Regions from separate parts of the Brenneria sp. L3-3C-1 genome, predicted to be linked through region 1. Evidence: predicted binding sites of a transcription regulator. Region 1 holds the regulator's gene; each other region holds the start of a gene.
The links. The regulator Fur, encoded in region 1, represses iron uptake genes when iron is present. The targets are predictions, from matches to a motif close to ATAATAATGAGAACNACTATCAA.
Positions count from the first base shown of each region.

Region 2: a site for Fur is predicted at 1,076-1,098, ahead of sodA (superoxide dismutase [Mn]). Genes of this name have one in related genera too.
Region 3: a site for Fur is predicted at 1,556-1,578, ahead of ftnA (non-heme ferritin). Genes of this name have one in related genera too.
Region 4: a site for Fur is predicted at 695-717, ahead of fhuF (siderophore-iron reductase FhuF). Genes of this name have one in related genera too.

Region 1 covers NZ_JAEMHF010000002.1:192,238-194,447, forward strand. The annotation lists gene fldA (flavodoxin FldA) at 1-438, shown strand, start outside; gene fur (ferric iron uptake transcriptional regulator) at 767-1,216, shown strand; gene glnS (glutamine--tRNA ligase) at 1,565-2,210, opposite strand, start outside.
Region 2 covers NZ_JAEMHF010000009.1:90,092-92,301, reverse strand. The annotation lists gene fdhD (formate dehydrogenase accessory sulfurtransferase FdhD) at 152-970, shown strand; gene sodA (superoxide dismutase [Mn]) at 1,240-1,866, shown strand; gene JG725_RS16155 (methyl-accepting chemotaxis protein) at 2,200-2,210, shown strand, end outside.
Region 3 covers NZ_JAEMHF010000001.1:431,142-433,351, reverse strand. The annotation lists gene JG725_RS01925 (YebY family protein) at 167-523, opposite strand; gene ftnA (non-heme ferritin) at 858-1,373, opposite strand; gene JG725_RS01915 (DNA polymerase III subunit theta) at 1,704-1,934, shown strand.
Region 4 covers NZ_JAEMHF010000005.1:128,892-131,101, forward strand. The annotation lists gene alsS (acetolactate synthase AlsS) at 1-595, shown strand, start outside; gene fhuF (siderophore-iron reductase FhuF) at 759-1,547, shown strand; gene JG725_RS12335 (carboxylesterase) at 1,639-2,210, shown strand, end outside.

The sequences.
Region 1 (2,210 bases):
GCCGAAGTTCATGACATCGCCAAAAGCAGCAAAGAAGATCTTGAAGCGTTCGATATTTTATTGCTCGGTATCCCTACCTGGTACTACGGGGAAGCGCAGTGCGACTGGGATGACTTTTTCCCTACGCTGGAAGAGATCGACTTCAGCGGTAAACTGGTTGCCTTGTTCGGCTGCGGCGATCAGGAAGACTATGCCGAGTACTTCTGTGACGCCATGGGCACCATCCGCGATATCATTGAACCGCATGGCGCGACGATTATTGGACACTGGCCGACGGAAGGGTATTACTTTGAAGCCTCTAAAGGTCTGGCTGATGACAACCACTTCATCGGTTTGGCCATCGACGAAGATCGTCAACCCGAACTGACCAGCGAGCGCGTTACAGCCTGGGTAAAACAGATCGGCGACGAACTGAATCTGAAAGAACTGGTAGGCTGAGCCGATTCTCTGGCTCTGATGACACTCTCGTCAGAGCCAGATTGATAGAAAAAACCTCTCATAAAAATTGATACATTTTTTTAACTTCTCCTTATAAGTATGTACAATACCCACATCGGTTCTGTGCGTTCATTGAACGTTCCTCATTTACCAACAATACATTGCATGGTACACCTGTAGTGTATGTGGAAATAATATTGTTAACATTCCATGGTTTTCATTTTGAATGCGCAGTTCTATAATTGGGACGTTATTACATTTTTTGAGCCGACCGATGACATAGGCTAGGTAGCCTCCATTGATAAGTAAGCAACAGGACTAAATCCGCATGACTGACAACAACATCGCATTAAAGAAGGCCGGCCTGAAAGTCACTCTTCCAAGACTGAAAATTCTGGAAGTGTTGCAGGATCCGGAGTGCCATCACGTCAGTGCGGAAGATTTATATAAGAAACTGATTGATATGGGTGAAGAGATTGGTCTAGCGACCGTCTACCGCGTACTGAATCAGTTTGATGATGCGGGGATCGTAACCCGTCATAATTTTGAAGGCGGTAAATCCGTTTTTGAACTGACGCAGCAGTATCATCATGACCATCTGATTTGTCTGGATTGTGGCAAAGTGATTGAATTCCGTGACGAATATATCGAAGCACGCCAACGCGAAATAGCGGAAAGACACGGTATCAAGTTGACCAACCACAGTTTGTATCTGTATGGCCATTGCAGTGAAGGGGATTGCCGTGAAGACGAAACCCTGCACGATGCAAGAAGATAAATCGACCGCATAAAAAATCGCCTGAAGCGATTTTCAGACCATTGACATAGCCTGTTATTAGGGAGAGCGTGGCGAGGGGTCGTAGCGGCGTAAGCCGCCGACAAATTTGCCAGGAGCAAATTTGAACAGCATTTATGCTGGCCCGCAGGGTGGGGCACAAGGATGTGTCCCATAATGGCCCCTCGGTACGGTAGGCCCGGGTATCTCAGGCTTACAGACGACTTTGTCAGCAACCTCTTTTCAACGTCGCTTGCGACGATCCGTAGGGTGACGGACTTCCTGTCCGTCATAAAATAAAACCGCCGAGGCGGTTTTATTTTTGTTTTACTCTGTAAGCCAATCCCGCTATCACCCCACCCAGGTATCCCGCAGGCCTACCGTGCGATTAAACACCAGATGCTGCGCGCTGGAATAAACCCGATCGGCGCAGAAGTAGCCTTCGCGCTCAAACTGATACGCTTTTTCCGCTTCCGCCTGCGCCAGACTCGCCTCAACGAATCCCTGCACCACTTTCAGCGATTCCGGGTTGATGGTTGACAGGAAATCATCCGCCGCCGCCGGATTGGCGACGCTAAACAGACGATCGTACAAGCGGAACTCCGCCGGCAACGCATGCGCTACGGACACCCAGTGAATCACGCCTTTTACCTTGCGGCCATCAGCCGGATCTTTACTTAAGGTATCCGGATCGTAGCGACAGTAGATGGCGGTGATGGCGCCCTGCTCGTCTTTATCAATATGTTCCGCTTTAATCACATAAGCGTTACGCAGACGAACCTCTTTACCCAGCACCAGACGCTTATACTGTTTATTGGCTTCCTCACGGAAATCAGCGCGATCGATATACACCTCGCGGCTGAATGCAACCTGACGGGATCCCATTTCCGGTTTATTCGGATGATTCGGCATCGTCACCCACTCTTCATGATCGGCGGGCAGGTTTTCAATCACCACCTTCACCGGGTCAAGAACCGCCATGGCGCGCGGCGCGTTT
Region 2 (2,210 bases), on a different contig from region 1:
GAGTTAACGCACAATTTATGGTACATCCATTAACAAAACGGTCGGCGGCGCGCGGGCATGTTCACCGTTTTCGGAGAAAAATTCGCATCCGTCGGGAGGCAGTGAAATAATGCTTTCATCAGTTTCCGGTTATTAACTTGCAGGTGTTCAGGTGAAAGGCGTTAATGCACAGACGGTAACGCCCCCGACAGGGGCATGTCAGCGAACGGTTCGTCATCAAGGTTCATTGGCGCAGCCGCAGGGCGACTGGCTGGCGGAAGAAGTACCGGTGGCGCTGGTGTATAACGGTATTTCGCACGTCGTTATGATGGCGTCGCCCAAAGACCTGCCGCTGTTTGCTTTGGGGTTTTCGCTGTCGGAAGGCATCATCCAGTCGCCGCAGGATATCTATGGCATCGATGTTCAACCGGTATGCAACGGCATCGAAGTTCAAATCGAGCTTTCCAGCCGCCGCTTTGCCGGATTAAAGGCACGGCGTCGGGCGATGGACGGCCGCACCGGGTGCGGCGTCTGCGGGGTTGAGCAGCTATCGGAGATCGGTAAACCCATTGCGCCCTTGCCCTTTAGCCAAACCTTTTCGCTAAGCCGCCTCGAATCCGCGCTGACGCAGTTGAAAGATGTGCAGCAGGCAGGTCAATTAACAGGTTGCACCCATGCCGCGGCCTGGATTCTGCCGGATGGTTCGCTAAGCGGCGGCTGTGAAGACGTCGGTCGCCACGTCGCGCTGGATAAGCTGCTCGGTATGCGGGCCAAACAACCGTGGCGGCAGGGCGCCGTGCTGGTTTCCAGCCGCGCCAGCTACGAGATGGTACAAAAGTCCGCCATGTGCGGCGTGGAGATCCTGTTTGCGGTTTCCGCAGCCACCTCGCTGGCCGTCGAGGTGGCCGAGCGATGCAATCTGACGCTGGTGGGTTTCTGTCGTCCGGGCCGTTCAACCATTTACACCCATCCGCAGCGACTGTGCGAATAGCGCCAGAGCGCGAAGACTTAGACCGATTTGTTGTTACCTCAGCGCATTACCACATAAGCGCTTGTTATCGGGGGTTAAGCCGATGAAACGCATCGCTTTCAGACGAGAATAATCATTTTCAATATCATTTAATTAACTATAATGAACCTAATTCTTACGCGGTGCTAACAAAAGCAGTGCCGCAACACTTTGTGTACTAGAATAATTGTGTACGATACCTCTTTTCAGTACTACAACACTTCAGTACGACAACCATGGAGATGCTAAACATGAGTTATTCACTGCCATCCCTGCCTTATGCTTATGACGCGCTGGAACCTCATTTCGATAAGCAAACGATGGAAATCCATCACACCAAACACCACCAGACCTACGTCAATAACGCTAATGCAGCGCTGGAATCCCTGCCTGAGTTCGCCAAACTGTCTGCGGAAGAACTGATCGCGCAGTTGGACAAAGTACCGGCAGAGAAAAAAACCGCTTTACGTAACAACGCGGGCGGCCATGCCAACCACAGCCTGTTCTGGAAAGGTTTGAAACTGGGCACCACGCTGGCCGGCGATCTGAAAGCCGCCATTGAGCGTGATTTCGGCAGCGTCGATACGTTCAAAGAAAAATTTGAACAAGCTGCGGCAACCCGCTTTGGTTCCGGCTGGGCCTGGCTGGTGCTGAAAGATGACGGCAAACTGGCGGTTGTATCCACCGCCAACCAGGATAGCCCGCTGATGGGCGAAGCCATTTCCGGCGCATCCGGCTACCCAATCGTCGGGCTGGACGTATGGGAACATGCTTACTATCTGAAATATCAGAACCGTCGTCCTGACTACATCAAAGCGTTCTGGAGCGTCGTAAACTGGGACGAAGCCGCCAAACGTTTCACCGAGGCGAAAAAATAAGCCGTCTTCTTACCGCCCCGGGTCAGCCCCGGCGGTGACTGAATAAACCGGAGTAACGGTAATCCCTGTTATTCCGGTTTTTTATTTTCAATGACGATGAACGGAATATTTCCCGTTTTCCCCCACTTTATTGGCTTATTAATCACCAGCAAGGGTATTAAAGTTTTCCCCTCTCCTGCCGATGATCCCTATGTGACTCTATCGTATTATTTTTAACCGATATGTTGTGCCTCACACGACAATCTCATGGCGCGATCTTTCATAATCAACGCGATGGATGACAAAACCGCGCCTGAGCCAGTATTCAGTTCATAAGATAGTGGAAGAAACAACATGGCTATAAA
Region 3 (2,210 bases), on a different contig from region 1:
GTTGGCATTTATACAAGCTGAACTAGCCTTGTCACCTAAGCGTAGCCAACTCCCTTGCATTTTCCAGTTTCCCTCTCATTGTGATTATCACAAATGGAACGTATTTCACACTTTATAGTAACCATTAGTAATTATTTAATTAACATTTACTCAAAAATCAACCGCATTATGGTTTACTGATGGGATCGCAAAGTTGTTCGGCACGTTCAATAAAAGGCTGTAAACTTTTTTTCTGTCCGGGATTGGCGGGATCATCCAACCAGATGGCATCAATCGGCTGCGCGTTGACCAAGCCGGCTTTCATTTGTGCGGTCGCGATGTCATTGAGCGGATACTGCATCAGGGTGCCCGTGTGTAAGGCATACAGTGCATTGCCAGGGCGGCAAATAAGTTGAACCTCTTCCCGCGTAAATGCCCACTTCTCTCCGTACTGTAGACGGCTTATATTCGCCAGTTTTGCGGCGGCAACGGCATTAACGGACAGTGAAGCGAAAACGAGAGATAACAGCAATTTCTTCATCATAATGCTCCTGAACATGACTATTCAGACGATCATGCCCCATCGCGGTCGCGTAATGATCTGAATCAGAAAGACAGTTTTATAGCATATAAAACATAAGGTTACTATATGGATGCCGGCAGCGATCATAACGATAGCGGCGGATAAAGTCGAGCGGCAAAGTCAGCATCATTCAGGATGTGGATGTGCAAAACAGAGGTAAGATAAGCGATGAGCCCTAGCGGAAGAAGGTTGGGAAAGGAATATCAGAGATTTGAAACCGGTTCAGCGTGTCGCAAGAGCGGGACAATGCGCCCATTCAACCGGGGCGCACCGTGTTTCCGTCAGCCGACAGGACTCAGGCTGATTCGCCACCCGCGACATTCGCCGCCATTTTTTTCAGATCCTGGTCGATAAAGAACAGGCCGCCTTCACTGGTGTTAACCAGCGCCAGCTTATCAAGGATAGATCGGAACAGTTTTTCTTCTTCATGCTGTTCAGCCACGTACCATTGCAGGAAATTAAATGTTGAATAATCCTGCAAAGCCATTGCGGCATGGGCCAGTTCGTTGATTTTTCCAGTAATCAGTTGCTCATGTTCATAGGTCAGTTTGAATACGTCAGCCAGCGACGCAAACTCGACCGGCGGCGCGGCGATGGTGCCTAATACGGGCATGCTGCCGGTATCGTCCAAATAGTTGAACAGGCGCTGCATATGCTCCATCTCTTCCTGAGAGTGTGTCTTCAGAAAAGCGGAAGCGCCTTCAAAGCCTTTGTCGCCGCACCAGGCGCTCATCTGTAGATACAAATTCGCAGAATAAAATTCCAGGTTAAGCTGCTCGTTCAATTTTTGAATCATTTCTTTTTTTAACATCGTCGTCCCTTATATCTCTGGCAGGTAAATTAATTCGAAATTATTATGCCTTGAATAAATAAAATAAAAAACATCTTATTAACTAAATTAACAATAAATATTTATATCCTTATAAATCAATATATTATTATTTTGCGTTATTGATATTAATTTTCATTTCCAATAAATAATTCGTATTATGAGTGATAATCATTTTTATTATCAAAGAGCAAATTAAATATAAATTTAACTTATTTTTGTCATCGGCAGACATTACCGCGGCTTGCCATTTTACCGCCTCTGCTTTACCTTGACGCGCAAAGTGTCGTCGATAAGCAGGAGAAATCCCACATGAGATATAATCTGGCAGACCTTTCCAAAGAAGAGATGGACAAGGTGAATGTGGATCTGGCGGCGTCAGGTGTTGCCTTTAAAGAGCGTTATAACATGCCAGTGATCCCTGAAGCCGTGGAGCGGGAACAGCCGGAACATCTGCGTAATTATTTCCGTGAGCGCGTTGCCGTCTATCGTCAGCTGTCTTTGCAGTTTTCACGTCTGCCCTATGAGCCTAAATCCAAGTAACCGCTGCCGCCTATCACGCCGGACATACTTCGTATTGATAAAAAATACTTTCTCCTTGCATGTGGGGCCAAACAGGCAGCTAATGGATTAGCAAGCCACCCTTTTACCAAGCGAGGTCAGAAATGAGTAAAGGAATGGACAGCAAAAAGAACAGCAAGAAGAAACCCTTGAAAACCGCAGCGGAAAAACGCGCGGATAAAAAGGACAAGAAGGCTAATCCGCAAGCGGATGCCATCACTTAAAAACATCAATGCTGATCGGTAAACCCGCTTTCAG
Region 4 (2,210 bases), on a different contig from region 1:
CGGCATGAATATGCGCGGATTTGCCATTCATCCTCTGCGGCTGGTCAGGGCGATGCAGGATATCGTCAATAATGACGTTACGCTGTGCGTCGACATGGGCAGCTTCCATATCTGGCTGGCGCGCTATCTGTACAGCTTCCGGGCGCGGCAGGTGCTGATGACCAATGGCCAGCAAACCATGGGAGTGGCCTTGCCCTGGGCTATCGCCAGCTCGCTGATCCATCCCGGTCAGAAAGTGATTTCGGTTTCAGGCGACGGCGGTTTTATGCAGTCCAGCATGGAGCTTGAAACGGCGATACGCCTGAAGAGCAATCTGTTGCACATTATCTGGGTGGATAATGCCTATAACATGGTTGAGATGCAGGAAGAGAAAAAATATCACCGTTCTTCCGGGGTCAAATTCGGCCCGATCGATTTTAAAGCGTATGCAGAAGCGTTCGGCGCCAAAGGGTTTGCGGTCGAATCGGAAGACGAACTGGTCAGTAAGCTGCGGCAGGCGATGGATGTTCAAGGGCCGGCGGTGATCGCCATTCCGGTGGATTATTCGGACAACCAGCGTCTGATGGAGGATCTGAATATCAGTCAGCTTATCTAGCGTCTGTCTGGCGTGCTTTTGACGCCGGCGGCCCAGGCGGATCGCGATCGGGGAAGCCATCACCGCATGCGCACGGTTTGTCATTGGTGATAAACGTGGATACTATTGGCAATGGTTATCATTTCGTTTCCGGTTTATTCGGATGCCTAGCGGAATCTGCCTTATGCCGACCAAAAATATCGTCAGCACCGTTGAGCCGCCGGCGTTTTCCGGCGGCGACCGGGCGCTGGCCGCTGAGTTAAGCGACTTGCTGCGGCAGCATCGACCTCATTGCCTCGATAGCGTTAAATTCGGCGAACCTCCCCCGGCGGGCAGTATGCCCCTTGCCGAGTGGTCTCAGCCCGCGGTATTTAATCCGTTGGTTCAGCGCTATGGCGATGATCTGTATCGGGACTATCCGGATAGCCAGCGCGAGGGAAAACCGCTGCAATCGCTATGGGCGCAGTGGTACTTCGGGCTGCTGGTGCCGCCCTTGATGTTGGTATTGCTCAAACACGCTGCCGTACTGGATTGTTCGCCGAATCAGATACATGTCGGTTTTCATCACAAAGGACACCCGGCGACGTTTTATATTGCGACGCGGGCGCTGCCGTCCGCATCGGCCGGCGACTCGCCGCGAGCGCGGCTGGAGAGGCTGCTGCATCAACATATTGCCCCGGTGATTAATACGCTGGACAGCTTCGGTGAGCTGAATGCCAGACTCGCCTGGAACAATACCGGCTATCTGATGTACTGGTTTCTGGGCGAAATGAAGGCGCTGATGCCGCAAGATGAACTTACCCGCCTGAGCAACGATCTGTTCTTTTCCCGTTCACTACTGGATGGCGGCGAAAATCCCCTCTATCGCACGGTTATTCCCCGTAGCGGCATCATTCAACGCCGCAGCTGTTGCCAGCGCTACCGTATTCCAGGCGTCATGCGTTGTCAGGACTGTACGCTGAATAAGGTTTAATACCTTCCGCGGCGTGGATGGTTTACTCTTTCAGTGGTGCGGGCCGCACTGAAAACAGGCGGTAAAACGGCAAACCGACAGGGAAATTAACATGCTGATAAGATCCGTCAGGCGGATAATCAAACGTATTGCCATTATTTTGGGCGTGGTGGCGGTGACGCTGCTGGCTATCCGTATTTATGACACGCAACGTGGGCCGGCGCTGGCGCCGTGGCATACGTTTGCGCCGGATGAACTGTCGGCGGAGGAGCTTGACCGGGCTGACTGGGCAGCTTACCTGCGCACCGAAGAGACGCTTTTCCAGCAAATCAATCAGCATGTGACTCAGGAACTGGATGACGATGAACAACGGCCGATTAACCGTTATTTTTCCGGCAGCCCGGTTTATCCGGGCAGGTTTCAGCATGACTGGAACCGTTCTTATGAATTGATGCCGGACGGCGCGCCAAAAGGCGCGGTGGTGCTGTTGCATGGGCTGACGGATTCTCCTTATAGCCTGCGGCATATTGCCGAGCGCTATCGCCAGCGCGGATTTGTGGTCGTCGGCATTCGTCTGCCGGCGCACGGTACGGTGCCCGGCGCTCTGACGGACGTCCGCTGGCAGGACTGGCTGGCGGCAACCCGTCTGGCGGTGCGCGAAGCGAACCGGCATCTTACGTATAC